Regions from separate parts of the Rhodococcus sp. NPDC019050 genome, predicted to be linked through region 2. Evidence: riboswitches for the same ligand, from Rfam matches in the RefSeq annotation. Region 2 holds a riboswitch; the other holds the start of a gene.
The links. Region 2 has a riboswitch for thiamine pyrophosphate ahead of thiO (glycine oxidase ThiO). Riboswitches for the same ligand answer to the same signal wherever they lie in the genome.
Positions count from the first base shown of each region.

Region 1 (14,586 bases), on a different contig from region 2:
GACACCCTCGCCGCGTACGCCGACTATTCGCAGCGTGGCGACCTGCGCGACTTCGACCACACCGTCACCGACCCGAACTTCCGGGGCCGGGGGCTCGCCGCAGACATCGTGCGGTTCGCCCTCGACGAGACCCGCAAGGAAGGCCTGAAGATCGGGACGTCGTGCTCGTACGTCGAGAAGTTCGTCGCGGAGCACCCCGAATATCGCAACTGACCGTCCGGGCGCCGCACCCGGACGGTCCGGTGGTCAGTTGAAGCCCATCACCTGACTGCCCCATGCCTGCCGCAACGCACCGTCCGGGTCGGCCACGACGGAGTCCTGCACGTCGAGCAGCAGCGTCAGCCTGTGCTCCGGCTCGTAGGGCGGCCAGTGCGCGGATCCGTCCAGCGCCGCCGGCACACCGTGGTGCGCGAACGCCAGCCACCGCCGCCGGATACGTCCCGCCACCTCCGACGCCGCCTTCCTGCCGCCCAACCAGAACGTGGGGTCCCGCCCGAGCGTTCCGAAATTACCGAACACATACGGCAATTCGGTGGCGTGGCCCGCACCGATCCGCGCTGCGCGCAGGATCGGAGTTGCATGGTCGAAGCGATACACCCATGTCGGAGAGTGCACGCTGTGCGCCTCGGCAACCCAGACCACCGGCATCCGGAAGCCCGCGTCACCCGAGAGTGCGAGCGCACCACTGGTTTTCGTGAGGTCCGGGTATGCCGCGACGATCTCAGCGAGCCGGTCCGGTTCGAGGTCGGGTCGGTCTTCGGCGAGCGCTTTGAACATTGCCTGAATGGCGGTGTCGTTGACGGGCATCAGCGGCGACTTCATGAACCTGAAGATCGACGGTTCGTCCTTGTTGGAGCCGATGATGAGCGGAATGCGGTGCGACAGACCCTTCTGGAACGCGGCGACCGGATACTTCGGCACCAGATCGCGGTCGACGACGGGCGTCATCGCCAATGTGCCGGGCACCTTCGTCGGCACTTCGCCGACGAGGATTTCCGACGCCTCGACGAGCGTGTCGGCAGGCATCGTGAGCAACTCTCCGACGCGGGATCGGGGTAGTTCGAGGATCTCGAGGAACCGCTCGGCCACCATGGCGGCGCGTTCGCGCCCGTAGACGGAGGTAGCGGGCGGCGATTGCGCAATGGCCTTGTGGAAGAGGCCTTCCGCGCGAGGAACCGTCATGAGGGTGGTGACGGAACCGCCTCCGGAGGATTCCCCGAACAACGTGACGTCGCCGGGATCGCCGCCGAAGTCGGCGATACAGTCCCGCACCCACTCGAGTGCTGCGATCTGGTCGCGCAGACCGACATTGCTCTCGAACGTCGTCTCATCCGTCGAGAACGACGACAGGTCGAGAAAGCCGAGCGGCCCGAGGCGATAGTTGAGGGTGACCACCACGACGTCGCCGGTCTCGCACAGCACGCGGCCGTCGTAGATCTTCTGTCCCGAGTAGCCCATCACGTAGGCGCCGCCGTGGATCCACACCATCACGGGCCGCGCGGTGCCGTCCGGTTCGGGCGCCCACACGTTGAGCGAGAGGCAGTCCTCCCCCATCGTCATACCCGGTTCGATGCGGATGGGGCTCTGCCGGCTCTGCGGAGCAATCGGCCCGTACCTGTCGCACTCGAGCACACCCTTCCAGGGGCGGGGCGGTTCGGGCGAGCGGAACCGCCCGGCTCCTCCGGTGGGAGCAGCGTAGGGGATGCCCTTCCACGAGAAGACCGAGCCGTCGCGGTAGCCGCGGACCTGCCCGTACTTGCAGCCGACGGTGAGGGTTGCAGTGTCCACATGACCTCCCGGTGAACCGATCAGTCGCCAACGTACCAACCATCAGGACGTGGGCAGACCGACTCGGACGAGACCGGATCGGCGGGAGATCAGGACGCGGACGCCTGAGGGCAACACCACCGGTGCTCGACGAGCGAGCGGATCAACTCGTCGAGAGCACCGCGGAGTTCTCCGGTCTGCGTCTCGGACAGCTCGGGCAGGACCGTGGCCAGCGCGATGGGGACGAGCGATGCGGGACCGAGCAGCACGCCCATCGCCGCATCGAGGGCCACGACCTCACGATGCAGTTCGGCGTAGGTGACCACCACGGGCCCTCGCGTCAGCGCCACCCCGTCCGGTTCGCACTGCACCGCATCGGCGAGCATTCGAGGGAGTTCTTCCATTGCAGGCCAAGTGGTTTCGAGCTGGTACACATCCCCGCCTTCGTCGAACGGTCGTTCCGGTCCCACTAACATACAGACAGTTTGGTCCGAATTGAGTGGAATGCCGATGAGCAGGCAGGGGGCTCCGGGACGCCCACCGGTAGTGCTATCGTCGCGGAGACCGACACGGGGTGCTCCGCGAAATTGCGGGGCTGAGAACACACCCGTCGAACCTGATCAGGTAATTCTGACGAAGGGATGTTTCGGCATGACCCTGCCTGCGTGCAGTACCTCGGCTACCACCCGTTTCACCGACACCTTGTGGGAACGAACCCGCACCCTCCGCGCCGCCATCGACGACCTCGAGTTCCTGCGCCGGCTGGGAGACGGCACCCTTCCGCTCGGCGCATTCCGCGTCTACATCGAACAGGACACGCTGTACCTCGCCGGATACTCGAAGGCGCTGGCGCTGCTGTCCGCCAAATCGCCCGACCCCGGCACCGGTGCGTTCTGGGCGACCAGCGCAGCCACCGCGGCCGCCGAGGAAGCCGTTCTCCACCGCAATCTGCTCACCGGCGGGGTGCTGCCCCCGGCGACCGGTCCCGTCGCACACTCCCCCGCCTGCCTGGGTTACGTGTCGTACCTGACCGCGACCGTCGCCACCGAGCCGTATCCGGTCGGCGCCGCAGCGGTCCTGCCCTGTTTCTGGATCTACGCCGAGGTGGCCCGAGACCTCGCGGAGCGGGCCGCGGACGTGCTCTCCTCCGATCCCGCGCACCCGTACGCGCAGTGGGTGTCCGCATACGACGACGAGGCCTTCCGGGCGTCGGTTGCGACGGCACGCGAACTCGTGGACGCCGCTGGGGCAACGGCCACCGACACCGACCGCGCGGCGATGATCGAGGCATTCACCATCGCCACCCGCTACGAACTGATGTTCTGGGCCGACGCGCTCGTCACCCGGCCGTGGCCGGTCGCATGAGGATCGGGCACCGCATCGCGATACTGCTCGTCGCACTTGCCGCGGTCGCCACCGTTCCCGCGTGTGCGAACGACTCCGCCTCGGGCGACACCATCCGGTTCGCCCTCGACTGGACACCCAACACCAACCACACCGGGCTCTACGTGGCGATCCGGGAAGGACTGTTCGAGCAGGCCGGTCTCGACGTACAGATCCTGCCGTACAACAACACCACACCGGACCTCCTGGTCGACTCCGGCAATGCCGAGTTCGGCATCTCGACGCACTCGCAGGCGACCTTCTCCCGCGCCGCAGGGTCGGACACCGTCACCGTCCTGGCGCCCCTCCAGCACCGCGCCACCGCCATCGGGGTGCGGGCGGACCGGGCCGACCTCCGATCCCCCCGGGATCTCGACGGTCGCACCTACGCGGGCTTCGGCGACCCCGGCGACAACGAGACCCTGCGCCAGGTCATCCGCAACGACGGCGGCACAGGCGATTTCGAATCGGTCGTGCTCGGCACCTCCGCCTACGAGGCCGTGTACTCCGGTACCGCCGACTTCACCGTCTCCTACGTCGCGTGGGAGGGTCTCGAGGCCGAACACCGCGGACTCCCCATGCGATATTTCGCGCCGACGGACTACGGATTTCCCGATGCCTACTCGATCGTCGTCGACGGCAACGCGACCTGGCTCGCGGACCATCCCGACCGCGCCCGGGCGTTCGTCGGGGCCATGCAGCAGGGCTACCGGATCGCGGCAGACGATCCTCGGCGCGGCGCCCAGGCCCTGATCGATGCCAACCCCGGCGTCTTCACCGACGAAGAACTCGTGTTCGAAAGCCAGCAGATGCTGTCCACCGACTACATGCGCGACGAGAACGGCGCGGTCTGCACCCTCGATCTCGAGCGGTGGTCCGGGTATTCGAGATTCCTGTTCGAGGCGGGACTGCTCGCCGGACCGGACGGCGCGACGCTCACCGAGGAACCGGACTGGTCGGAGTACTTCACCGATGCGTACCTCGTTCCCTGAGAAGCAGGGCCACACAGCGGTGTCCCGTCGTCTGCGCGCGCTGCTGCCTGCCGTCGGGGTCGCGGTGCTCCTCGTCGGCGCGTGGGAGTGGTACGTGCGGGCGAGCGGTATCCGTCCGCAGGTCCTCCCGGCCCCGAGTCGTGTTCTCGCGCAGGGGTGGGATCATCGCGCCGATCTCGCGGGTCATGCCGCCACGACCCTGCAGGTCACGCTCGCCGGGTTCGCGGTGTCCCTCGTCGTCTCGTGGATCCTGGCGGTCACCGTGGACTTCTCACCGACTCTGCGGCGCGCGTTCGTGCCGCTGTTCGTGGTCTCCCAGACCCTCCCGATCATCGCGATCGCGCCGCTGATGATCATCTGGTTCGGATTCGGACTGCTTCCCAAGATCCTCGTCGTCGCGCTCGCCACGTTCTTCCCGATGACGATCGGATTGATCGAGGGTTTCGCGGCGGCCGACCGCGAGGCGGGGGCACTGCTGCGGAGCATGGGTGCCGGTCGCCGGCAGGAGTTCCGCTACGTGCGCCTGCCTTCCGCGCTTCCCCGGTTCTTCACGTCGCTGCGCATCGGCATCACGTACGCCGTAGTCGGAGCGGTGTTCGCCGAATATGTCGGCGCCACCTCGGGTCTGGGGATCTACATGGCGACCCAGAAGAACTCGTTCCGCACCGATCTGGTGCTCGCCGCGGTCGCGGTCACCGCCGCCGTCTCCCTGCTGCTGTACGTACTGACGTATGCCGCCGAAAGGGTGGTCGCACCATGGGCACTGTCCCCGGAGCCCCGGTCGTGAGCGCGGTGTCGGTGACGGGACTGCACCGATCGTTCGGCGGCAACACCGTCCTCGACGGGATCGACTTCGAGGTCGCTGCAGGAGAATTCGTGTCCGTGATCGGGCCCAGCGGGTCGGGCAAATCCACCCTGTTCGGGTTGATCGCCGGACTCGACACTCCCGACGCCGGTGCCGTCACCGTCGGCGGAGCGCCCGCAGCACCCGGCCGGGCGGCGTTGATGCCGCAGAAGGATCTCCTGTTTCCGTGGCGCACCGTGCTCGACAACTGCTCTCTCGGTCTCGAAGTCCAGGGCACACCGAGACGGCAGGCCCGCGAGCGCGCACGCCGGTTGTTTCCCGCCTTCGGCCTCTCCGGGTTCGAGCAGGCGCGACCGGCCCAGTTGTCGGGCGGGATGCGGCAACGCGCAGCACTGGCCCGCACCGTGCTGCAAGGACGCGACGTGCTGCTTCTCGACGAACCGTTCGGTGCTCTCGACTCGCTCACCCGCACCGACATGCAACTCTGGCTCCAGGACGTGCGGATGCGCGATCGATGGACGGTACTGATGATCACCCACGACGTCCGCGAAGCCGTCCTGCTCTCCGACCGGGTACTCGTTCTCTCAGCCCGGCCGGCAACGATCCGTCACGAGGTGCGAGTCCCGCTTCCGCGCCCCCGGTCCCTCCGGACACTCACCGAGCCCGCGTTCGTCGACGTGGAGCGCGAACTGGTGTCGGTGCTGCACGAACATCGCTGAGACCGGACGGGGAGCGGCCTCACTCCGGGACGAGCGCGTGCTCGAGATCGGTGAGCGACTGCTCGAGGTGCCCGAGCAGGTGCTGCAGGCTCGGGAGTGTGCGCCGGCAACCGACGATTCCGACGTCGAGCGAGCCGGCGGTGGTGGTGACCGTGATGTTCAGCGCCTGCCCGTCGAGCACGACCGACGTCGGGTACACCCCGTCCAAACGGGAACCCTTCCAGTACAAGGGCTCTCGCGGTCCCGGCACGTTCGAGATGATGAGGTTGAACGGGGGCGGCGCCACCCTCACGAATCCCGGTACGGGTGCGAGGCCGAGCGGAGCCACGTTGGCCGCCGACCACACCAGCGCCTCGATCGGCGTCAGCCCCTTGAACAGAGCCTTTCCTTCGCCCATCGACGCACGGATCACCCGGAGTCGTTCGGCCGGGTCGGGGGAATCGGTGCCGAGGTTGCAGAGCGTCACCCCGACCGAGTTGCCACCCGCATCCATCTGATCGGCAGCCCGCAGGGAGACCGGCACCATCGCCACGAGAGGGCCCTCGGGCAGCGCGTCGAGTTCGAGCAGAAACGCACGGAGAGCGCCCGAACACATCGCCAGTACGACGTCGTTGAAACTCGCGTCCGCGGCGTCGTGCACACGGGCGATGCGGTCGAGAGGCCACGACTGCGACGCGAACCGCCGCGCACCGCCGATCGGGACGTTGAAGATCGATCGAGGTGCCTCGAACGGGAGTGCCACGCTGCGCTGCCCCAGGACCGTCCGGGCCACCCGCCACACCCCCGCAGCGGCCTCGACGGCGTCTCCGGCCAACCCTCGGGCCGACGCGAGAACGGCGGCCGGGAGGGGCGCCAGACCGTTGCCCGGCGCGTCGGGCACACGGGCCGGCCGCCGGGTGCGCTCCGGCAGGTTCCACGGGACACGTGCCTCGTCGGAGTCCGGATCGGGGTCCAGGGTGCGATGCAGGAGACGAAGTCCCGTCACACCGTCCATCAACGAATGGTGCAGTTTCGTATACACCGCGAACCGTCCGCCTTCGACACCTTCGACGAGGTACATCTCCCACAGCGGACGGTGACGGTCGAGGAGCGTGCCGTGCAACCGGGAGACCAGCGCGAACAGGTCGGTCGACCGCCCGGACGCCGGGAGCGCCGAGTGCCGTACGTGGTATTCGAGGTCCACCTCGTCGTCGACGGACCACCAGAGGTAGCCCAGGCTGGACACCGGGTCCCCGGGCCGCTTGCGGAACACCTCGTCGACCACCTCGGTCTCGAGGAACTGCGTGTACAGGTCGGACACGTAATCCGGCCCCGCGCCCTCCGGTGGGGTGAACACTTCGAGCGATCCCACGTGCATCGGATGCTCTCGGGATTCGGCGAGCAAGAAGATCGAATCTGTCACGGGCATGATCCCCACCGGCTGGGCCCCCATCATCGCAACCTTTTGGTAACGCGTATCACACCGCATCGTACGTCCGGCGTACCCTCGAAATTCGGGGGTTCGCACGTTTCGATCCGGACGCGCGGCTCCCCCGGCACCGCGGCGAGAGGTATTGCCACAGGTGCAGCGGTACAAGGAGGTACCGGTGATGTGTAGTGCAGTGCCGGACGTGCCGGTATCGAGCGCGTCGGTGTCGAGCGACCGGGAGACGGCATCGCCGTTCCCGCGCGCGAATCCGCTCGTGCAGGAATTCGCCGGAGTGAGCTTGCAGTCGAGGGCGCTGTCGATGTCCGTGCGGCGCACCATCCGGCCGTTCATCGAGGCGTGGGCGGTCGCCCCTTCCCTTCCGTGGCCGGCCCCGCTCGTCGACCGGGCTGCCTTCTCGATTCGCCCGGTTCGCGGAACCCGGCGCCATCGCGTCCGGTTGACCGAATGCGGAGCGGAGTTCCTGTACACCCGCAACGCGGGCGAGCAGCAGGCGATTCTCTACCTTCACGGCGGGGCCTTCGTGTGCTGTGGCCTGGCGACCCACCGCAATCTCGTCTCCCGGATCTCGGCATCGTCCCAGGCACCCGTGCTGGCAGTCGAGTACCGGATGCTTCCCCGCCACCCCATCCGGCGGGCGGTCGAGGACGGGATCTCGGGTCTGCGCTGGCTCGTCGCCCACGGCTATCCCGTCGAACGGATCGTCGTGGCCGGAGACTCCGCCGGCGGTTTCCTCACCTTCGCGGTGGCACACGAGGCACTGCGCCTCGGGCTCGGCCGGGTGGCCGGAACCGTCGCGTTGTCGCCGCTCACCGACCTCGACCCGCTCGGCAAGATGGAGCACGCCAATTCGTACCGGTGCGCGCTGTTCCCGCGACGAGCGGTCCCGGCACTGCTCACGCTCGTCCGCCGCGCCGAACGACGCGGAGGCGACGGGTACGAACCGGTGTCCTCGCCCGTCGACCTCGGCCTCGCGGGCATGCCTCCGGCTCTGATCCAGACCGGCTCGGAAGAGATGGTCTACACCGACGCCGTACTGATGGGCGAGCGCCTCGCGGCGGCGGGGGTTCCCGCGCAGGTGCAGGTGTGGGAGAAACAGATCCACGTGTTCCAGGCGGCCGCGGGGACCGTGCCCGAGGGCGGCCGGGCGATTTCCGAGATCGGACGGTTCGTCCGCTCCCTCGCCTGACGATCCGGGCACACCCGCCGGTCGTTGCCTACCCCGGTGGCGGTGTGCGCCCGTGTAGGGAATCGTGTGCTGCCGGACCCGTCCGGCTCCGTCTCTGCGCTCGGTCCGGTGTGCCGCGCACGGTGTCGGTGGGGGCGACTAGTGTTTTTTGGCACGGGTCGAAGCCCTGAGAAGGGACCGGAGCAAGGAAGGGGGCCGATGATGACCGAGGCGCACAACCGGTTCGACCGCGATGTGGACCTGGCCTGGCGTGCATTCCGCGCGCGGCTGGCCGACCATGTCGCCGCGATGCAGGACGGTGACGGCCTGGTGCTCGAGCCGCTCGCCGAGGATTCGGCCGGGCCTGCGGGGCCCTGCGTCCAGTTCTATGCGTGGAACGACGACCAGGTGCGCTGCGAGGTGCCGTCCAACAGCCACCTCGCGCACGACCGCCGGTTACGCCCGGAAGACGAAGCTCTGCTGCTCGATCTGGGCCTCAACGCTCCGTCCCGTGGCGCGGACGATCCCGAGGACGGTGGCTCCCCCGCGTTCTGGATCGACCGGCCGCTGTCGTGGGCCGATCAGCTCGCAGAACTCTCGGTTCGTGCGCTTCGCGAGGTGTGGGGAGTACCGCATCCGCTGTTCCTGCGGTCCGAGACCTTCGGCGCCGGCCGCACACCGGAGTTCGAGCCTCCCGGCCCCCGGCCCGAGATCCGCCCGGCCGCACATCCCCAGCTTGCCGTCGAGCCTGTGAGCGAGGAGCACATCCGCGAGCTGATCGAATCCACCGTGCAGGACCGCATCGGTGAGTGCCCTGCCTGGGACGAGGACGGCGATCTGATTCTCAAGATCGACGGTGTTCTGGTCTTCGTCGGAGTCGGGCCGGGTGGCGCCACGGTCGACCTGTTCGCGCCGATCGTCCACTCCATCACCGGCCGCACGCGCGCCGCCGAAGTGGTGTCCGATCTCAATCGCCGCTGGCCCCACCTCAAATTCGTTCTCGTCGACGACCGCGTCGCGGTGGTGAACCACTTGCCCGCATCTCCGTTCGTGCCCACGCATCTGGTGTCCGCACTCGACGGGCTGGCGCAGTTCCTCGAGACCGTCGACAACGGGTTCGCCTCCCACGTCGGCGGAATGCTGTTGCGCGAGCAGGAACCCGACCACGAGTGTGTCCCCGAATCGTTCGAGGATCCGCCGTGGACGCCCGAGGCCGAAGAGGACCTGCCCCTGCCGTTGCTGGCGCTCCGCGACTTCCACCTCGACGGCCGGGTCGAGATCCCCGTCAAGACGGTTGCGGCGATCGGAGACTGGGAAGCCGAGCAGTTGCGCCAGTTCCTCGACATGAGCAACGAGCAGCAGGTCGGCTGGGCGAGCGAAGCGCTGGCACGCGCCGCGTCCGGAAAGGACGACGACGTGGCCGAGGCCGACGCGAAGGCACACGAGTGGGAGCTCACCGGCCGTTCCCTCGTCGCGGCACTCGAACTCGTCGAGCGTCGGGATGAGCAGCCCAAGCCGCGCGCCACCCGTTCCAAGCCCCTTCCGCCCGACCAGCCCGCTCTGTTCGACAACCCCGACGAACCCACCCTGTTCGACGGTTTCGGGGAGTGAACGCCGGGGCTGGTGAGCGGGTCCGTGTCTGCGACTCGTTCGCTTTGCTGGCATGATTCGACATCGTGACGTCGACGGAAAAGCTGCGCGAACTGGCCGGCCACCACGGAATCTCCACGACCTACGTCGGGTGGGACGGCAACGAACACGACGTCGCGGATCGGACGTTGCAGCGGATCCTCGCTGCCCTGGATGTTCCTGCCGACACGCCCGATGAGATCGCGGCGTCGCTCGCCGACGTCCCCGACCGGCCGTGGCGGAGCATGCTTCCGCCGTCGCTGGTGGTCACCGAGCGGGAAGAGCGCAGCTTTCCCGTCCATGTGCCGCACGGCGACCCGGTGTCGGTGTGGGTCGTCACCGAGGACGGCGAGAAGATCGATGTCGAACAACTCGACATCTGGGTCGACCCGCGTGAGGTGGACGGCCGGCTCGTCGGCCGCGCCACGTTCGCGATACCGCGTCTTCCGCTCGGCTGGCACACGGTGCATGCCCGCAGCAACGACGTCGAAAGCACGGCCACGCTGGTCGTGACACCGACTCGCCTGTCCACCGCCGACCGCATCCTGCAGCAGCAACGCTGGGGCCTTGCCGCCCAGCTGTATTCGGTGCGGTCGCGCCGGTCATGGGGAATCGGGGACTTCGCAGATCTCGCCGACCTTGCCGCCGTCACCGCCGGGCACGGTGGGGATTTCGTGCTGGTGAATCCGGTGCACGCCGCCGAGCCGGTGCCGCCGCACGAGCCGTCTCCGTATCTGCCGTCGTCCCGGCGGTTCGTCGATCCGCTGTACGTGCGCGTGGAGGATGTGCCCGAGGCTGCGTATCTGCCCCGCAAGCACCGCGCCAAGCTGGACGAGAACGCAGCGCTCTTCACGAAAGTGAACAAAAAAGCAGCGCAACTGGATCGGGACACCACATATCGCGCGAAACTGGACGTGCTCGAATACGTGTACCGCGTTCCGCGCGGACCGGCCCGGCAAGCACGGTTCGACGCCTTCTGCGCCGAAAGAGGCTCAGCACTCGACGATTTCGCGCTGTGGTGTGCGCTGGCCGAGAAGTTCGGGTCGAAACGGTCGCAGTGGCGCGCCCACGCACCCTCGCCCGACCATCCCGGCGTCGACGCACTCCGGGAGAAACTGGCCGGCCGGATCGATTTCTACCGCTGGCTGCAATGGGTGTGCGACGAGCAACTCACCGCGGCCCAGGACAGCGCGCACGCCGCCGGTCTGGGAATCGGGATCGTGCACGACCTCGCCGTCGGGGTGCGTCGGGACGGCGCCGACGCGTGGACGCTCGGCGATGTCCTCGCCTCCGGTGTCACGGGCGGTGCCCCCGCAGACGACTTCAACCGCAACGGACAGAACTGGAACCAGCCTCCGTGGCGACCCGACCGTCTCGCGGAGGTCGGCTACCGTCCGTACCGCGACGTGGTCCGTTCGGCGCTGCGCCATTCGGGTGGCGTGCGCGTCGATCACATTCTCGGATTGTTCCGCACCTGGTGGGTTCCCGAGGGGTTCTCTCCCGCCGACGGCGCGTATGTGCGGAGCGACCACGAGGCGTTGATCGGGATCCTCGCGCTCGAGGCGCAACGCGCCGACGCCGTGGTGATCGGTGAGGACCTCGGTGTGTTCGAGGAATGGGTGCAGGAATATCTGTCCCGGCGCGGCATCGCGGGTACCTCGATCCTGTGGTTCGAGAAGGACGGTGACACCCCTCGCCCGCCCGAGACCTACCGCAGGTTGTGCCTGACGTCGGTCACCACTCACGACCTGCCGCCGACATCCGGTTATCTTGCCGCCGAACACATCACGTTGCGGTCTGCGCTGGGGTTGCTCGAACGCGATCTGCACACCGAACTGGCCGACGAGGCGGTCTCGCGGGATGCGGTACTGCGTCTGGCGACCGAGCGTGGGTTCCCGGTGTCCGAGGATGAGCCGGGCGACGCCGTCACCGTGGAGTCGCTGCATCGGCTGATCGCCACGAGTCCGTCCGCACTGCTGGGTCTTTCGCTTGCCGATGCCGTGGGTGAGCGGCGCAGCCAGAATCAGCCCGGCACCGTCGACGAGCATCCGAACTGGCGGGTCCCGCTCGCCGACGAGCACGGCAAGGCGGTGCTGCTCGAGGATCTGGCGGACAACGAGCGCTTCGCCGCACTCGCAGCGGCTCTCTCCCCGACCGCCGAATCTGCGTCCTGATACAACGCAGCCACCCGATCATCGGATCGGGTGGCTGCGCGGGTAGCCGGGTCTACTTGCGGTACATCGCCTCGATATCGGCGGCGAACCGCTCGGTGACGACGTTGCGCTTGATCTTGAGAGTCGGCGTCAGTTCGCCGGATTCCTCGGTGAGATCGCGCTCGAGGACGACGAACTTCTTGATCGACTCCGAGTGCGAGACCATCGTGTTCGCGTCGTCGATGATGGTCTGCAGGGCGTCGCGAAGCGCCGGATCGTGACGCAGATCGGCAATCGTCGCCGTAGAAGGCTTGCCGTTCTCCACCTTCCAGTTCTCGAAGACGTCGGGGTCGACGGTGAGCAGCGCCGTGATGAACGAGCGTCCGTCGCCGATCACGACCGCCTGCGAGACGATGGTGTGCGCCCGCATCCGGTCCTCGAGGGGACCCGGCGAGACGTTCTTGCCGCCCGCGGTGATGATGAGGTCCTTCTTGCGTCCGGTGATCGACACGTATCCGTCGTCGTCGATCGAACCGAGGTCTCCGGAACGGAACCAGCCGTCGTCGAACACCTCTGCGGTGGCTTTCTCGTTGCGCCAGTACCCGCTGAACACGACGTTCCCGCGCAGTTCGATCTCACCGTCGGCGGCGATGCGGGCGCTGTTGCCGCCCATCGGCTGACCGACGGTGCCGATCTTCTGGGCGCCCGGCATGTTGACGCTGTGGGCGGCGGTGGTCTCGGTCAGGCCGTAGCCCTCGTAGATCGGGACGCCGACACCGCGGAAGAAGTGGCCGAGCTTGGGGCTCAGTGCGCCGCCTCCGGAGATGGCGTACCAGCATTCGTTACCCATCGCTGCGCGCAGCTTCGAGTAGACCAGCTTGTCGGCCAGCGTGTGCTTCGCCTTGAGCAGCAAGGTCGGGCCGCCGTGATCGAGCGACTCGCTGTACTCGACCGCGGTCTGCTCGGCGAACGCGAAGATGCCGCCCTTGAGCTTGCCGCCGGTCGCAGCCTTCGCTGCGGCGGCGTCGCGCACCTTCTCGAACACGCGCGGCACGCCCAGGATGATGTTCGGGGAGTAACGGGTGAACTGTCCCGAGACGGTCGAGAAGTCCGCCCAGTGGGCCTGGGCCGCACCCGCCTCGAACAAGGCGAGCGAGACCGCGCGGGCCAGCACGTGGGCGAGCGGCAGGAAGGTCAGTCCTCGGTTCCCGGGCTTGGCGACCGCGCCGACGGGCGAGGTGAGGATCGCGCGGACCTCGGACAGGAAGTTGGCATGCGTGAGCATGCATCCCTTCGGCCTGCCCGTGGTGCCCGACGTGTAGACGAGCGAGGCGAGGTCGGCCGAACGGATGTCCGCCAGACGCGCCTTCAGTTCGGCGTCGTCGACCTCTGCGCCCTCCGCGAGAAGGATGTTGATCGCATCCTCCTCGATCTGCACGATGCGGCGCAGCGTGTCGGGCATGTCGACGAACAGTGCCTCGTGTCTCGGAGTCTCGACGATGGCCAGGCAGGCCTCGGAGTCCTCGATGATCCACCGGATCTGCTCGGTCGACGACGAGTCGTAGATCGGCACGGACACGGCGCCGGCGGCCCAGATCGCGTAGTCGAGCAGCGACCATTCGTAGCGGGTCGCGGACAGCAGTGCCACTCGGTCGCCCGGCTGGACGCCGTTGGCGATCAGGCCCTTCGCAACGCCGCTGACCTGCTCCCCGAATTGACCTGCCGTCACGCCGATCCATTCGTCGCCCACAGGGCGGGAATACATCACTCGGTGCGGGGTCTTCTCCGCGTGTTCGAAGACCGTGTGGACCACGGACTCGTCCTCACCGATGGTGTACTGGGCAGGGGTCGAGTACTCACGCACTGATATCTCCATCGTTCTGGTCGGGAGTCCGGGCGGTGCCCCACTCGACACCGCTTCGGAAGCGGTGCAGGAGGTGCACGAACCGGTCGAGATCTTCCTTTTCCCATCCGGCGAGACCCGCCCGGATCTCGCCGTGCCTGCGCACCACTGTGTCGTCGAGGATCGCCCGGCCGCGTTCGGTCAGGCGGAGCGGGTTACCGGTCCTCACCGGTCCGGCTTCGGCCTCCACCCACCCTGCGTCGACGGCGTTGCGCACCTGGCGTGAGACTGTCGATCGGTTGACGCCGAAGTTCTCCGAGACCTCGGTGGCACGGCAGCCCGGGTGACGGGCTATGAATCCGAGCAGGGAGTGCTGGGCCAGACTGAGCGCATTGTCGTGTGCGCGCTCTCCGGCTGTCAGGAAGCGGACGAGGTGCACGAACTCTTCGTATACCTGCGCCACTTCGGTCTCGGCCGGCGTCCCGGCCTGCCACTCGTGTTGCACAGGGCAACTATAGGCGGGGGGTGTGCTGCGACACTAATCGGTACGTTGCCCCAGCGTGATCTACCCACGACGAGCGCGAGCCACCGCCCCAAGCCGTTGTCATACGTCTCGAGCCCGTGCCGGGCGAGCACTGGCCGGACGGCCGGCACCGCTAGCCTGTCCCTACCGTGACGGCGCAGGTGCAGGAGGTTCGGAT
Region 1 is NZ_JBVOON010000009.1:66,376-80,961, forward strand. Features, by position in the region: gene AC0B44_RS11845 (GNAT family N-acetyltransferase) at 1-213, shown strand, start outside; gene AC0B44_RS11850 (carboxylesterase/lipase family protein) at 247-1,788, opposite strand; gene AC0B44_RS11855 (non-ribosomal peptide synthetase) at 1,878-2,243, opposite strand; TPP riboswitch at 2,328-2,426, shown strand; gene AC0B44_RS11860 (TenA family protein) at 2,419-3,132, shown strand; gene AC0B44_RS11865 (ABC transporter substrate-binding protein) at 3,129-4,142, shown strand; gene AC0B44_RS11870 (ABC transporter permease) at 4,123-4,929, shown strand; gene AC0B44_RS11875 (ABC transporter ATP-binding protein) at 4,899-5,666, shown strand; gene AC0B44_RS11880 (WS/DGAT/MGAT family O-acyltransferase) at 5,686-7,074, opposite strand; gene AC0B44_RS11885 (alpha/beta hydrolase) at 7,253-8,281, shown strand; gene AC0B44_RS11890 (T3SS (YopN, CesT) and YbjN peptide-binding chaperone 1) at 8,480-9,871, shown strand; gene malQ (4-alpha-glucanotransferase) at 9,937-12,063, shown strand; gene AC0B44_RS11900 (AMP-dependent synthetase/ligase) at 12,116-13,906, opposite strand; gene AC0B44_RS11905 (MarR family winged helix-turn-helix transcriptional regulator) at 13,899-14,390, opposite strand; gene AC0B44_RS11910 (TIGR02677 family protein) at 14,558-14,586, shown strand, end outside.
Region 1: linked by a shared signal. The riboswitch ahead of AC0B44_RS11860 (TenA family protein) and the one ahead of thiO (glycine oxidase ThiO) in region 2 are both predicted to bind thiamine pyrophosphate.

Region 2 (14,586 bases):
CCCCGCGTGGATCGTCGTCACTCGGTGAAGGGCGCGCGTGCCTGCACTCGCGCGTCGCCGACGGGCACTCCGTCCGGCCCTTCGACCGACTGCGCGTAGAACGCCGTGCCGTAGCCCACCGCCGCGGCGGCCGCGGCTAGCGCGGCGCGGTCCACGTTCGCGGTGTCGTCCTGCGCGGTGTGGTAGTTCGGATCGAAGGTCTCCCCGGCCGTACCACCCCACAGTTCGGCCTGTTCGTCGCTCTTGACCTCGTCGGCCCCGCTGAACACACCGCCGGCGGGAATACCGGCGGCGACGAACGGCCCGTAGTCGGACCTGCCGTCGAAGTCGGTGCCGGAGACGGCGATGCCACGTTCGTCGAAGAATCGGGCGAACGTCCGCTCGATCCCGGCCGAGCCCTCCGGTCCCGGTCCTTCTCCCTCGCCGTCGGAGTCGTCGCCGTCGAAGACGAGGTACCCAGGATTGGGGGAGCCGAGCATGTCGAAGTTGAGGTACAACGCGATGGCGCGACGTTCGTCGTCGGACAATCCTTCGACGTACCGGGTGGACCCGACGAGCCCGACTTCTTCCGCACCCCAGAACGCGAAGCGCACCTTGTTCGTGACGGCCGGGTCCGCACCGAGTTGCCGGGCGGTTTCGAGCACCGCTGCGACCCCGGTGCCGTTGTCGTTGATGCCCGGCCCCTCCGGCACGCTGTCGAGGTGCGCGCCGACGACCACCACGTTGTCGGACGATCCGGTGGTGGTCTCGGCGATCACATTGCGCGACGTGCGACTCTCGATCGTGGTGTCGAGGACGAGTGTGAGCGTCGGTGCCTGCGCGACCGTGTCGGCGTCCGCGGTGGCCAGTCCGCCCACGGGGATTCGCGGATCGTCGCCTTCGGACAGTCCTGCGTCGGCGAGCGGTCCGTCTTCGTTGTTGACGACCAGCAGTGCCGCCGCTCCGCGATCCGCGGCGACCTGCTCCTTCACCGTGAAGGTGCACGCACCGCGGTCGACGAGCACCACCGATCCGGCAACTCCTTCGACGCCGTCGTAGTCCTCCGGCTCGCACCCGGGCGTCTCGTCGGCCGGAACCCGCACGGGCCGTGCGGTCAGTCCGTCCGGCCCGGTCGACGGCGAGAAGCCCAGTGCGCGCACGTCCGGGAGCGGCCGCCCGCATCGAGGCTCTCCGTCACCACCTCGAATGCGTTCACCTCGAATTCGGGTGTCTGCACGTCGAATCCGGAGTCGCGGAGCAGGCCCGCGACATAGTCCACACTCGCGTCGTACCCGGAGGTTCCGAGCGCGCGGTTGCCGTCGTGCTCGCCGGCGATCCGTTCGAGTTCGGTCAGATGTGCCGTGACCGCGTCGATCTGCACCGTGTCCGCGAACGCGGACGGGTCGAGGGAAGACTCCCCCGACCCGTCGGGTTCGACGCTTTGCGAATTGCCTTCCGCCGCACATCCCGTCACCAGCGCCAGCGCAACCACGATCGCCGCCCCCGCCTGCCCCCACAGTCCCCGCATCATGGCCAGAGGGTAATCCACCGACTACGACCGCGCGCGTCGGTCAGGCGTCGCGCCTGTTCACCACCACCAGCGACAGCGCGAACACCACCACGGTGAAGACCGCGAAATAGATCATGGAACCCCATGGTCCCCAGTGGAATTCGATGCCCTGTTCCAGGCTGAGGAAGTTGTTGGCGTTGGCGAACGGCAGGAACGGCTGGATCTCCCGCCCGACCGATCCGAACAGTCCGAACAACGACTCGATCAGCAGAGGCCACAGGAGCAGCAGGGCGATCGTCCCGGCGGACTGGCGCAGCAATGTGCCCACACCCACCGCGAGCACGACACAGAAGAACGCATAGATCGGAATGCCGTAGAGCGCCCGCCATGCCGCCTCACCACTGAGGACGAGTTCGCGTCCCGCATCCGGTCCCGCAAGGGCCTTCGCCAGCAGGAACGATGCGATACCGAGGACGCCCGTGAGGATCGCGCCCAGCACCCCGATCAATCCCGCTTTGACGATGAGAAGCAACGTCCGGTTGGGAGTGGCCTGGAAGGTCGTGCGAATGACCCCGAACCGGTACTCGCTGGTGACCGACAAAGCCGCCAGGATCATCAGCACCAACACGCCGAAGCCGGTGATCCCGCTGACCGCGACGTCGACGGTGGGATAGAACTGCCCCACTTCGTCCTGCATGGTCAGCGAACTGCGGGCGACCGATCCGAGAATCGCGGACAGTCCCAGCCCGAGCGCGATGATCGCCACGGTGCACCACAGCGGCGATTGCACCGAGGTGAGCTTGATACGTTCCGCCCGCAAAGTGTCCAGCACGGCCATCACAGTCCGCCTTTCATGACGTCGTCGATTCCGCTGCCGTGGAACTCCACGTCTCCACCGGTAAGTTTCATGAATGCGTCCTCTAGGGACGCGTTACGGCTGGACAGTTCGTGCAGCACGATCGAGCGCGACGCGGCGAGTTCACCGATCTCCGCGATGCCCACACCTGCCACCAGCAGCGCACCGTCCTCCTCGCGGACGGTGTGCCCGCGCTCGGTGAGCGCACCGCGCAACTCGTCCGCCGACGGGCTGCGCACCACGACGACCGACTCGGAGGCACGGTCGACGAAGTCCTTCACCGAGGTGTCGGCGATCAGGCGTCCCCGCCCGATGACGATCAGATGGTCGGCGGTCTGCGCCATCTCCGACAGCAGGTGGCTCGACACCAGCACGGTCCGGCCCTCAGCGGCCAGCGCGTGCATGAAACGCCGGATCCACATGATGCCCTCGGGGTCGAGCCCGTTGACGGGTTCGTCGAAGAGCAGGACCTGCGGATCACCCAGCAACGCCGCGGCGAGACCGAGCCGTTGCGACATGCCGAGGGAGAAGCCCCCGGCGCGTTTTCCGGCGACCTCGGTCAGGCCGACCTGGCGCAGCACCTCGTCCACGCGCGAGGCGGGCAGCCCGTTGGCCGCCGCCATCCACCGCAGGTGCGCGCGCGCCGTCCGGTTGGGGTGGACCCATTTGGCGTCGAGGAGTGCGCCCACCGTCTGCAGGGGCCGCGTCAGACTCCGGTACGGCTTGCCGCCGATGAGGGCGCTGCCCGACGTCGGCCGGTCCAGCCCCAGGATCATGCGCATCGTCGTCGATTTCCCGGCGCCGTTGGGCCCGAGAAATCCGGTGACAATTCCCGGGCGGACCGTGAACGTCACATCGTCGACCGCGGTAGTGGACCCGAAGGTCTTCGTCAGTCCGGTCACTTCGATCATGGGCCCTACTCTGCCCGATCACGATCATCTGTGCAGCTGCCGCCCCGTGTCAGGGCTCGAGAGGTGACGATGCCTGTGCCCAGAATCGTTTCGGGATGCGGCCGGCATGTCGCGCGCGGAAGCCCGCCTCGACCGCGTGCCGCATCGCCGAAGCCATCAGCGCAGGGTCCTTCGCGCGTGTGACGGCGGTAGCGAGCAGCACCGCGTCGCAACCCAATTCCATCGCGAGCGCAGCGTCGGATGCGGTGCCGATACCGGCGTCGAGGATCACCGGCACCCCGGCGGCCTCGACGATCATCTCGATGTGATGCGGGTTCGCAATGCCCAGCCCCGTCCCGATGGGAGAGCCGAGCGGCATCACCGCGGCACAACCGATGTCCTCGAGACGACGGGCGAGCACGGGGTCGTCGGTGGTGTACGGCAGCACCACGAAGCCGTCGTCCACGAGTTGCTCTGCCGCCGCGACCAACTCGATCGCGTCGGGTAGCAGGGTGCGTTCGTCGGCGATGACTTCGAGCTTGACCCAGTCGGTTTCGAGTGCCTCGCGACCGAGTTGGGCGGTGAGCACCGCCTCGTTCGCGCCGCGGCAGCCGGCGGTGTTCGGCAGCAGCGCGATCCCCAGGCGGCGCACCAGATCGAGCACGCCGGTGCCCGATGTCGCGTCCACCCGTCGCATCGCGACCGTCGTCAGTTCGGTACCGGAGGCGACCAGCGACTCCTCGAGCGCCGACAGGCTCGAAGCCCCGCCGGTTCCGGTGATCAGACGCGACCCGAAGGAACGACCCGCGATGGTCAACGGCGGCAGGTCCGCCGGATCACCGGACGCACCCCCGTGGAACTCACCCACCCTGGACCGCCGTGAGGATCTCGATGCGGGCGCCTGCGGGGACCTGCTCGGCCCAGCGACTGCGCGGGAACACCACACCGTCGACAGCGACCGCGATGCCCTTCTCCGGCAACCCCATGTCCGCCAGAAGCTCCGCCATCGTCGGTGCGACCGCGAATTCCTTGTCCTCGCCGTTGACGGTGATACCGACGCCGACACTCTTCGTCATTGCGCACTCACTTCCGTGAATCGTCGAGGGGAAGCGGACTTCACCTCGGTCAAGGGATCTTCGGACAACTCTGCGAGCACCGCGTCGACGGTGAGCGGCGTGAGCAGCACACCGTTGCGGCCGTGCCCGGTCGCGGCGATCACCCGCTCCGACAACCGGCCGATCAAGGGCAGGTTGTCCGGCGTCATGGGACGCAGCCCCGCGCTCGCCTCGTGCAGTTCGTATTCGCCGATCGCGGGCAGCAGCGCCTCGGCGTCGGCGATCAGGTCCCGCACTCCCGCGACGGTCACCTGGGTGTCCGCCGCCTCGTACTGGGTGGCACCGACGACGAGACCGTCGCGTCGCGGCACGAGATAGGCGGGCCGGCCGTGGATGCTGCCCCGAATCGTGCGCTGCGGCAGAGGAGTCGCACCGGGACGCATCCGCAACCGCAGGATCTCGCCCTTGACGGGCCGCACCGGCAGTCCCGGCCACAGCCGCGACGACGCGGACCCGGCAGCGAGAATCACGCGGTCGTCAGCGAGATCGGTGAGGTCGGCGACCGGCGCCGCGGAGAACCGGACACCGGCGTCGGCGGCCGCACCGCGAAGCGCGACGACGAGAGCCCGGTTGTCCACGGACAGTTCCGCAGATGCCAGCAACCCGAGCCGGATGCGCGGTCCCAGCGACGGTTCGAGTTCGCGCACTTCGGCGCGGGAGAGCACCCGCATCTCGTGTCCCTGTGCCTGCACCCATTCGGCGACCGTGCGCAGGTCCGCGGCGTCTGCCGCGTCGAGAGCGACGGTCATGGAGGCCGTGGAGGTCACCAGGTCGGCGCCGGTCTCGTCGCGCAGGAGCGCGGCGAACCGCGACCATCGTTGAAGCGACGCGGCACCGAGTTCGAGGACGTCACCTTCGCCGGGCCACCCCTCCGACAGCGGAGCGAGCATGCCGCCGGCCACCCAGGACGCACCCGCGCCGGGATCGGGGTCGTGGACGGTGACGGTGTATCCCGAGCGGGCCGCGCGCCACGCGATCGACAGGCCGATCACGCCGCCACCCACGACTGCCACTGTTGTCATCGGTCCACCTCACTCCCTGCGCCGGCATGATCCGGTTCAGGTCATAACGGTCGGGGCCGGCAGGCCCCCTCTCAGCCCCGTGTACCTCGGGACTCCCGTGTCGTATCTCGTCTACCCGAGAGGTTACCGTCTTGACCGTGACCACCTACCGCGGCAACCATCCCGATCCTCGCGCCCGTCTCGCGACTGCCCGGCTGTATCTGTGCACCGACGCTCGTCGCGACACCGGCGACCTCGCCCGATTCATCGACGAGGCGCTGAGCGGCGGTGTCGACATCGTCCAGTTGCGTGACAAGGGTTCGGCGGGTGAGAAGAAGTTCGGGCGGCTCGAGGCTCGCGACGAACTCGCCGCCCTCTCGATCCTGGCCGACGCGTGCGCGCGGCACGGTGCGCTGCTCGCGGTCAACGACCGGGCAGACATCGCGCTCGCTGCCGGGGCCGACATTCTGCACCTCGGCCAGGGCGACCTGCCGGTCGAGCACGCGCGGAGCATCCTCGGCGACGACATCGTGATCGGTCGCTCGACGGGGACCCGTGGCCAGGCGTCGCTGGCCGACATGGAGGAAGGCGTCGACTACTTCGCGTCGGGTCCGGTGTGGGACACCCCGACCAAACCGGGACGTCCCGCTGCCGGCCTGACCGTGCTCCGGGAGGTCCACAACTCGCATCCCCGCAGGCCCTGGTTCGCGATCGGTGGCATCGACCTCGAACGTCTCCCGCAGGTGCTCGAGGCGGGCGCCACCCGGATCGCGGTCGTGCGGGCGATCACCGAGGCCCCCGATCCGCGCGCCGCCGCCGCCGCGTTGAAGGCCGCGCTGCCCGAGTAGCGACCTATCGGAGCCAGGCCAGCACGGCCGACGGGGGCAGTGCCACCGCGTCGTCCGGCAGCCTGTCTCGCAACCCGCGATCGGCGGTCACCACGACCGTCACCGAAGGATCGACCGCGGTCGCGGTGCTTGCCGCGAGGCGGGCCAGTTCGTCGTCGCCGCTGCCGTCCGCGGTGTGCACGGGGATGCGGGCGTCGTCCGTCGTCGCCGCGCGGGCAGCTCCTTCGAGGACCACCTCGACCCGCGGTACCCATCCGAACAGACCGTCCGGAAGCTCGACGGTGCGAGGGAGCGCCGCCGCGAGATCTGCCAGCAGAGCAGTGGTCGCGCCCGGACGATCCCGCCACCAGCCCGTCGGGCCGGTCGAACCGAGGACGTTGGCGGTGTCGAGGAACATCCGGACGGGCCGGGTGCGCAGCGCCGGCCAGGCTTCGGCGAAACCGGCGTGCAACGGCATCTCCTCGACCTGGTGTTCGGGCACCCACCGCAGTTCCGTGCTCTCCCCGTTGAGGGTGGTCGCGAGCGGCGCGGCGGCATCGGCGACCACCGTGGTGTAGGTCCAGCCGTCGGTCGTCCCGGAGGTGATACGCACGGCGCGGACGGCGAGTGCGGCCACCTCGATACCGGCTTCCTCGTGGGCTTCGCGGACCGCCGCGTCGACCGTGCTCTCGTGCGAGTCGCGGGCACCGCCGGGCAGCGCCCACGTTCCGCCCTGATGGCTCCAGGCCGCGCGGTGCTGGAGGAGAACCGCGGGTGTCCCGTCGGGGAGCGGCGCGCGCAGCAGCAATCCGGCGGCACCGTGCCGCCCCCACCGCTTGTCACCGTCGGGCCCGACGGCCCAGCCGTCCCCGTCACCGCGCATCGTGTCCGTCTCCCTGCTCCCGGCCGTCACGGAGGTGGTCGGGGCACCGAGATCCCGTGTCCGTGGTCGGCAACATTCTTTCGCGTACTGCTTATATGCTCCACAAACTGGCAACCTCGAGAAGGAGGGTTATGCGGTGGATATTCGCCTGACCCCCACTATCCTGCCGGTCGAGAGCCACGCCAAGCGTACCGAGGATCGGAAGAATCCGGTTGTGCGCGCGGCCCGGTGGCGGGGCATGCTCCGGACCACTCCCGTCCTCTTCGTGGTCCTCGCGGGTGTGCTCGCGTTCCTGCTCGTCGCGTCCTGTGTGGTGACAGTGCAGCTCGTGGATGCGCGTCAGGACACCCACGGCCGATTGCTCGCGACCATCGAGCCTCTCGCGAACGCCTCGCAGAATCTGTACAGCGCGCTGTCCGTCGCGGACGCCGCCGCCGTGACCGGCTTCATCTCGGGTGGGATCGAGCCGGCCGACGTCCGGGAACGCTATCTCTCAGCGGTCGCCGAGGCCTCCGACCATCTGGTGGTCGCAGCGACCGGTCTGACCGCGAACGATGCCGACAGCACCCGGAACCTCACCGAGATCGGGCGAATGCTGCCGGTCTACACCGGGCTGATCGAGACTGCGCGCACGAACTCCCGCATCGGCAATCCGGTCGGCTCCGCGTATCTCGCCGAGGCGTCGTACATGATGCAATCGGTGTTGCTTCCCGCGGCCCAGGAGCTTCAGACCGAAGGTGTCGCCGCGGTGGAGGCCACCCAGCGCGCGGCGGTCCGGCCCCCGTGGGTGGCGATCGGACTGTTGCTCGTGACCGTCGCCGCGCTCGTCGCGGTCCACGTTCTCGTCAGCCGCAAGACCCGCCGCACGTTCAACCCCGGGTTGCTCGTGGCCAGCGCGGGCGCCGGGTCGTTGCTCATCTGGTTGCTGGTCGCGGGGTTGGTGTCCTCCGGTGCGACGGCACGTGCGCTCGAACAGGGCGCCGAACCTCTCGCCGTCCTCACGGAGAGCCGGATCCTCGCCCAGCAGTCGCGCACCGCCGAAACGCTGCTGCTCGCCCAGCGCCACATCACCAGCGCGTACGACGGGACGTACGAGGAGAGGATCACCCGCCTCGGCGATCTTCTCGAGCGGTACGGCGGGCCCGGCACGAGCGACGCGGGGGCCGCGGCGGTGGACCGGGCCCAGGCCGCCCGCGAGGCGTGGATCAACTCGCATGCTCGAACGACGGACGCGCTCGAGCGCGGCGATTATGCGGCGGCGGTCGTCCTCGCGATCGGGCCGGGACCGGACGAATCGGCGGCACAGTTCACCGCGCTCGACGATGCCCTGTCGACCGCGATCGAGGAGTCCCGGGCCGAACTCCGCGACAACGAATCGCGTGCTTCGCGTACGTTGTCCGGGCTCGTGCCCGCGGCGGTGATCCTGGTGGTCGTCGCGCTCGCGGGCACAGGTATCGGTCTGTGGCGACGGATCAAGGAGTACCAATGATCGTCCGGCGCGCATCCGTACTCTGCGTTGCACTCTGCGCTGTCGCGGCAGTGCTGTCCGCATGTGCCACCCAGCCTCCCGCTGCGACATCCGTGGTCGAGACGAGCGAGAACACCTTTCCGCTTCCGGAGGGTGCCGAAATCGCCGACCCGTCTGCCGGATCACCGGCCTCCCCGTCCTGCGGTGACCCCACCGCGAGTCTGCGTCCGGACGGCGTCACCACCGGGCCGACCCTCGACGCGATCCGCGCGCGGGGACGCCTGATCGTCGGACTCGACGCCGGGAGCAACCTGCTCAGTTATCGCGACCCCGCGACGGGGGAGATCACCGGATTCGACGTCGACATCGCTCGCGAAATCGCCCGTGATCTCCTGGGCAACCCCGACCTCGTCGATTTCCGGATCCTCAGTTCCGCGGAACGTGAGGAGGCGCTGCAGAGTTCGACGGTCGACATCGTCGCGAAGACGATGAGCATCACGTGTGCGCGACGCGAACTGGTGGATTTCTCGACGACGTACCTGCGTGCAGACCAGCGAGTGCTGGTGGTGAGGAATTCCGGCATACGCGATGTCTCGGATCTCGTCGGGCGACGGGTGTGCATCGTCGACGGCACCACGTCGCTGGAACGGATGCGCAACGTGCAGCCCTCCGCCCCGATTCTGACGGTCCCGTCGTGGGCGGACTGCCTCGTCGTTCTGCAGCAGGGGCAGGTCGACGCCGTGAGCACCGACGACACGATCCTCGCGGGTTTCGCCGCCCAGGACCCGTACCTCGAAGTCGTCGGTGAATCGCTCGGCACGGAGTCGTACGGAATCGGCATCACCCGCGGTAACGACGATCTCGTCCGCTTCGTCAACGGCACGCTCGAGCGTATCCGCGCCGACGGCACGTGGACCGAGTTGTACGACAGGTACCTTTCGGTATTGGGGCCTGCGCCGGAGCCTCCGGCCCCCACGTACGTGGATTGAGGAAGTGATGTCCGGTAACCGCACGCCCGACGACGCCGAAGCCGCTGCGGCGAACGCGCCGGGCGACACGGCACCGGGCCAGGGCACGCAACGGGCCCCGCTGCCGGTCACCGGCCCGTCCGAGCGATCGGTCCCCTCGCAGCGGACGGCGAGCCGCCGCAGCCGGACGCGCGCCACCGGACGTCGCCGGATCGCAGGGCTCGTCGATGTCCCGGTCGCCGCCCCGCAGGATCCGATGCAAGCCGTTCTGCGCAATCCGCATGTCGCCGAGGGCAAACGGTTCTGCTGGAAGTGCGGGGAACCGGTGGGCCGCACCACCCCGTCCGGGCCGGCGCCGGCGACCGGCACGTGCCCGCACTGTGGATCGCCCTACTCGTTCACTCCGGCGCTGACACGCGGGGATCTCGTGGCGGGCCAGTACGAGATCCAGGGGTGCCTGGCCCACGGCGGACTCGGCTGGATCTATCTCGCCGTGGACCGCAACGTCAGCGATCGGTGGGTGGTGCTCAAAGGGTTGCTGCATTCGGGTGACGCCGAAGCGCAGGCGGTTGCCGTGGCCGAGCAGCACTTCCTCGCGGAAGTCAGCCACCCGAACATCGTCAGGATCTACAACTTCGTGGAGCACCCTCTCCCCGACGGCACACCCATGGGTTACATCGTCATGGAGTACGTCGGCGGGCACACGCTGCGCGAAGTACTCGACACGTACATCAAGCCGCAACGCATGCCGGTGGAGCAAGCTATCGCCTACATGCTGGAAGTCCTTCCGGCACTGCAGTATCTGCACGACATCGGTCTCGTCTACAACGATCTCAAACCCGAGAACATCATGGTGACCGACGAGAAAATCGAACTCATCGACCTCGGCGCGGTCGCAGGCATCGAGGACTACGGCTACCTGTACGGCACCCCGGGCTATCAGGCACCCGAAATAGTGCGGACCGGCCCGACCGTCGCGAGCGACATCTACACCGTGGGCCGGACACTCGCGGTGCTGACACTGGAGATGCCGTCGGAGAAGGGCCGCTACCTCGACGGACTACCTGCCCCGGCGAAGGCCCCGCTCCTCACCGAATGCGACTCCTTCCATCGTCTGCTGCTACGCGCGACGAACGAGGACCCCACGCAGCGTTTCTCGTCGGCCGACGAGGTCGCCGGCCAGTTGACGGGGGTGCTCCGCGAGATCCTGTCGCAGCAGACCCGCACCGAACATCCCGGTTTCTCCACGGTGTTCAGCCCGCAGCGCACCACTTTCGGTACCGACGAAGCCGTGGCCCGCACCGACGTACTCGCCGACGGCGTCGACCGGGTGGTGATGCTCTCTTCCCGCGATGTCACGGCCGCGCTGCCCGTCCCGCTGCTCGATCCCGCCGATCCGAGTGCCGCGCTGCTCACCGCCGCCGTGCACAGCGAACCTCAGCAGACGCTCGATTCGTTGCGGCACGCCCGCGACAACGGACTCGAGCGTGTCGCGGGGACCACGGATGTCGCCTTCTCCCGTGAGATCACCCTCGCCGAAGTGCGCGCGAATCTGGATCTGGGACGGGGAGAACAGGCCATCGAGATCCTCGCCCGGCTCGAACGGGACGTCGGCGCGGACTGGCGCATCGACTGGTACGCGGGCAATGCCGCGCTGCTGCAAGAGGATTACGAGACGGCATTCACGCGTTTCGACCGTGTTCTGCAAGCGCTTCCGGGCGAACTGGCGCCCAAACTCGCGTTGGCCGCCACCGCAGAACTCACCCTCGAACATTGGGAGAGCGACGATCCCGCGGCGTGGCGGGTCTTCTGCGAGAACTTCTACCGAACGGTGTGGCGCACCGACCACAGTGTGCTCAGCGCCGCGTTCGGCCTCGCGCGTCAGCTCGCACGGCGAGGGGAGATCGGTGACGCCGTCGACGTCCTCGACCAGGTCCCGCACACGTCACGACACCACAACGTCGCGAACATGACCGCAGCCCTGATCCTTCTGCGCGACGGCAAGATCGACGAGCTGACGGATGCCGACCTTCTCGACGCCGCTCACCGAGTGTCGTCGCTTCCCACGGACGAGGGCCGCGCCCTCCAGATGCGCGCTCTGGTTCTCGGGACCGCGCTCGAGTGGGTGCGCACCGGGCACTCCCCGCGGCGGGACCACGATCGCATCCTCGGCAGCCGCTTCACGGAGAACGGACTGCGCCGCGGTACCGAGGCCGCACTGCGGGAACTTGCCCGCAAGTGTCCCTCGCGCACCCACCGCTACACCCTGGTCGATCTCGCGAATGCCATCCGCCCCCGCAGTCTGATCTGATGCCTACCGCCGGCCGAAGGCGCGGGTGACCAGCCAGCCCTCCACCATCCCGGCGAGGAACACGGCGGTGACGAGCCCGTACTTGCGTGCGGGAGCGGGAAGCAGTGCCATCGCGTCGAACTCGCCGGCCGCGAGAGGAGCCGCCGCCGGAGCGGTGTGCACGCCGGCGGGAGTGCCGGGGACCGGGGCGGTTCCCGCCACGACAGGTGTCGCCTGGGGACCGCCCGCCAGCATGGCACCGAGGTTCACGGCGAACTGCTGCAGCACCTTGTTCGACACGGCCACGATCGCACCCTTACCGAAGGAGACGATCTTGCCGCTGATCACCAGGTCTGTCCGGAGCGTCAAGCGCGAACCCGCGCCCCTCGGCTCGATGGTGATCGCGACTTCGGCTTCGGCGTCCCCGTTGCCGTGCGAGTCGGCGCCCTTCGCCGCCAGCCTCAACGTCTTCGCATCGGGATCGATCTCGAGAAAGCGGATCGTGCCCGAGTACGACGCACTGATAGGCCCGACCTTGACCTTCACTCCCCCGAGAAAGGTGTCGCCGTCCTTGCCGGTGATCGCAGCGCCCGGCACACAGGTGGCGACTCTTTCGACATCGTCGTTGATCAACCGGAACACGTCGTCCGCGGAAGCGTCGATGTCGAGCGTATTGGTCAGTAACACAGCAGTTCTCCGTTTCGGGGGCAGGTATCAGGATTTCGGGCAGGCGGCGCACCGACGTTGCTCGGCGCACGAGTCGATTGCCTCCACGATGGTCTGATAGCCGGTGCAGCGGCAGTAGTTCGAGGCGACGACCTCGCGGATCTCGTCCTTGGTTGCGTCCGGGTTCTCGGCGAGATAACCCTCGGCGAGCATCAGGAATCCCGGAGTACAGAAACCGCACTGCAGACCGTGGTGATCGGCGAACGCCTGTTGCATATCGCTCAGCGTGCCGTCGGGGCTCAGCGACTCGACGGTGCGGATCTCCGTGTTCTCGACCTGCGCTGCGAAGGTGAGGCACGCCCGGGCGGGCTTGCCGTCGATGAGAACGGTGCAGGCTCCGCACACTCCGTGTTCGCAGCCCACGTGCGTACCCGTCAATCGCAGGTCGTGCCGCAACACGTCGACGAGGGTGCGGCGTGGTTCGGTGATCACCTCGTGCTCGACACCGTTGACGGTCAATTCGATCAATTGTTTGTGGCTCATGCGATTTCCTTCCGCAGGGCGCGTTGCACGGCTACCGGCGTGATCGGCGTGTTGTTCAACTCGACACCGGTTGCGCGCAGTCCGTCGTTGACGGCATTGAGCACGGCGGCGGGTGCGCCGATCGTGCCACCCTCACCGGCGCCCTTTGCACCGGATTCGGTGAACAGACAGGGAGTTTCGAGATGGTGGATCCCGATCTCGGGGATTTCACAGGCCGTCGGAACCTTGTAGTCGATGAAGCTTGCGCACAACGGGTTCCCGTTGTCGTCGTAGGAGACCTGCTCGAACAATGCTCCCGCGATGCCTTGGGCGATGCCACCGCGGCACTGTCCTTCGACGACCTTCGGGTTGATCGCAACGCCGCAATCCTCCGCGCAGAAGTACCTGAGGATCTCGACTTTCCCGGTGCCCTCGTGCAGTTCCACCACGACACCGTGCGTCGCGTTGGAGAACGTTCCGTCGTTGAACACGTCGAAGCTTGCCGTCGCGGACAAGCCCGGATCGATGCCCTTGGGCATCAGGTGTGGCTACCCGAGCCGCCGACCGCGATCTTCGCAGCCAACGACTTCAGCGCGATCGGCGTACTCGGGGTTCTGCGCGAACGTTCGCTGCGACCGGGGCGAGACATAGCGGTCGTGGGCTACAACGACATTCCCATCTGCAGCGAACTGACGATTCCGCTCACGACCGTACACAGCCCTCACCGGGAGATAGGTGCGCACGCGGCCGAGATGCTCCTCGCGGTCACTCACGGACTACCGGCGTCCTCGGTCGCGCTGACGCCCCGGCTCGTCGTGCGGCAATCCACGGTGCCCGTCTAGCGAACAGACACCGCGGATCACTACGCGAATTGTGCTGCAGCACGGGCGATTGCGAGCTCCTCGTTCGTCGGGATCACGAGCACTTCGACGGCCGAATCGTCGGCGGAGATCCGTCGCTCCCCACCGCCGGAGCTTTCGTTGCGTTCGGGATCGACGACGATACCGAGCCGTTCGAGGCCCGCGAGCGCGTCGCGCCGGACGTCGGCATTGTTCTCCCCCACCCCTGCGGTGAAGATGATCTGATCCGCTCCGCCCAACTCGAAGACGTACGCACCGATGTACTTCCGCAGTCGGTGCACATAGACGTCGTACGCGACCTTCGCGTCTTCGTCGCCTTCCTCGATGAGGCTCAGGAGGGCACGGAAGTCGTTGACGCCCGAGAGTCCGCGCAGACCGGACCTTCTGTTGAGCAGGTCGTCGATCGCGTCGACCTTCATCCCCGCGACACGATTGAGGTGCATGACCACGCCGGCGTCGATGTCGCCGGTCCGCGTGCCCATGACGAGTCCCTCGAGAGGGGTCAGTCCCATCGACGTGTCGATCGGACGACCTCTCTCGATTGCCGATGCGGAGGCTCCGTTACCGAGGTGCAGCACGACCTGGTTCAGATCTGCCTGGTCGCGACCTGCGAACGCCGCTGCGCGCTGTGAGACGAATTCGTGCGACGTTCCGTGGAAGCCGTATTTCCGGATGTCGTGCTCGCGAGCGATGTTCCGCTCGAGCGCGTACGTGGCGGCCGCTGCCGGCAGCGCATGGAAGAACGCGGTGT
Region 2 is NZ_JBVOON010000006.1:23,464-38,049, forward strand. Features, by position in the region: partial or broken gene AC0B44_RS09015 (M20/M25/M40 family metallo-hydrolase) at 18-1,510, opposite strand; gene AC0B44_RS09020 (ABC transporter permease) at 1,551-2,318, opposite strand; gene AC0B44_RS09025 (ABC transporter ATP-binding protein) at 2,327-3,256, opposite strand; gene thiG (thiazole synthase) at 3,306-4,103, opposite strand; gene thiS (sulfur carrier protein ThiS) at 4,096-4,311, opposite strand; gene thiO (glycine oxidase ThiO) at 4,308-5,372, opposite strand; TPP riboswitch at 5,369-5,481, opposite strand; gene thiE (thiamine phosphate synthase) at 5,510-6,199, shown strand; gene AC0B44_RS09050 (NUDIX hydrolase) at 6,204-7,061, opposite strand; gene AC0B44_RS09055 (hypothetical protein) at 7,198-8,550, shown strand; gene AC0B44_RS09060 (glutamate ABC transporter substrate-binding protein) at 8,547-9,518, shown strand; gene AC0B44_RS09065 (serine/threonine-protein kinase) at 9,526-11,808, shown strand; gene AC0B44_RS09070 (SRPBCC family protein) at 11,812-12,474, opposite strand; gene AC0B44_RS09075 ((2Fe-2S)-binding protein) at 12,502-12,996, opposite strand; gene AC0B44_RS09080 (xanthine dehydrogenase family protein molybdopterin-binding subunit) at 12,993-13,514, opposite strand; gene AC0B44_RS09085 (substrate-binding domain-containing protein) at 13,518-13,817, shown strand; gene AC0B44_RS09090 (acetate kinase) at 13,838-14,586, opposite strand, start outside.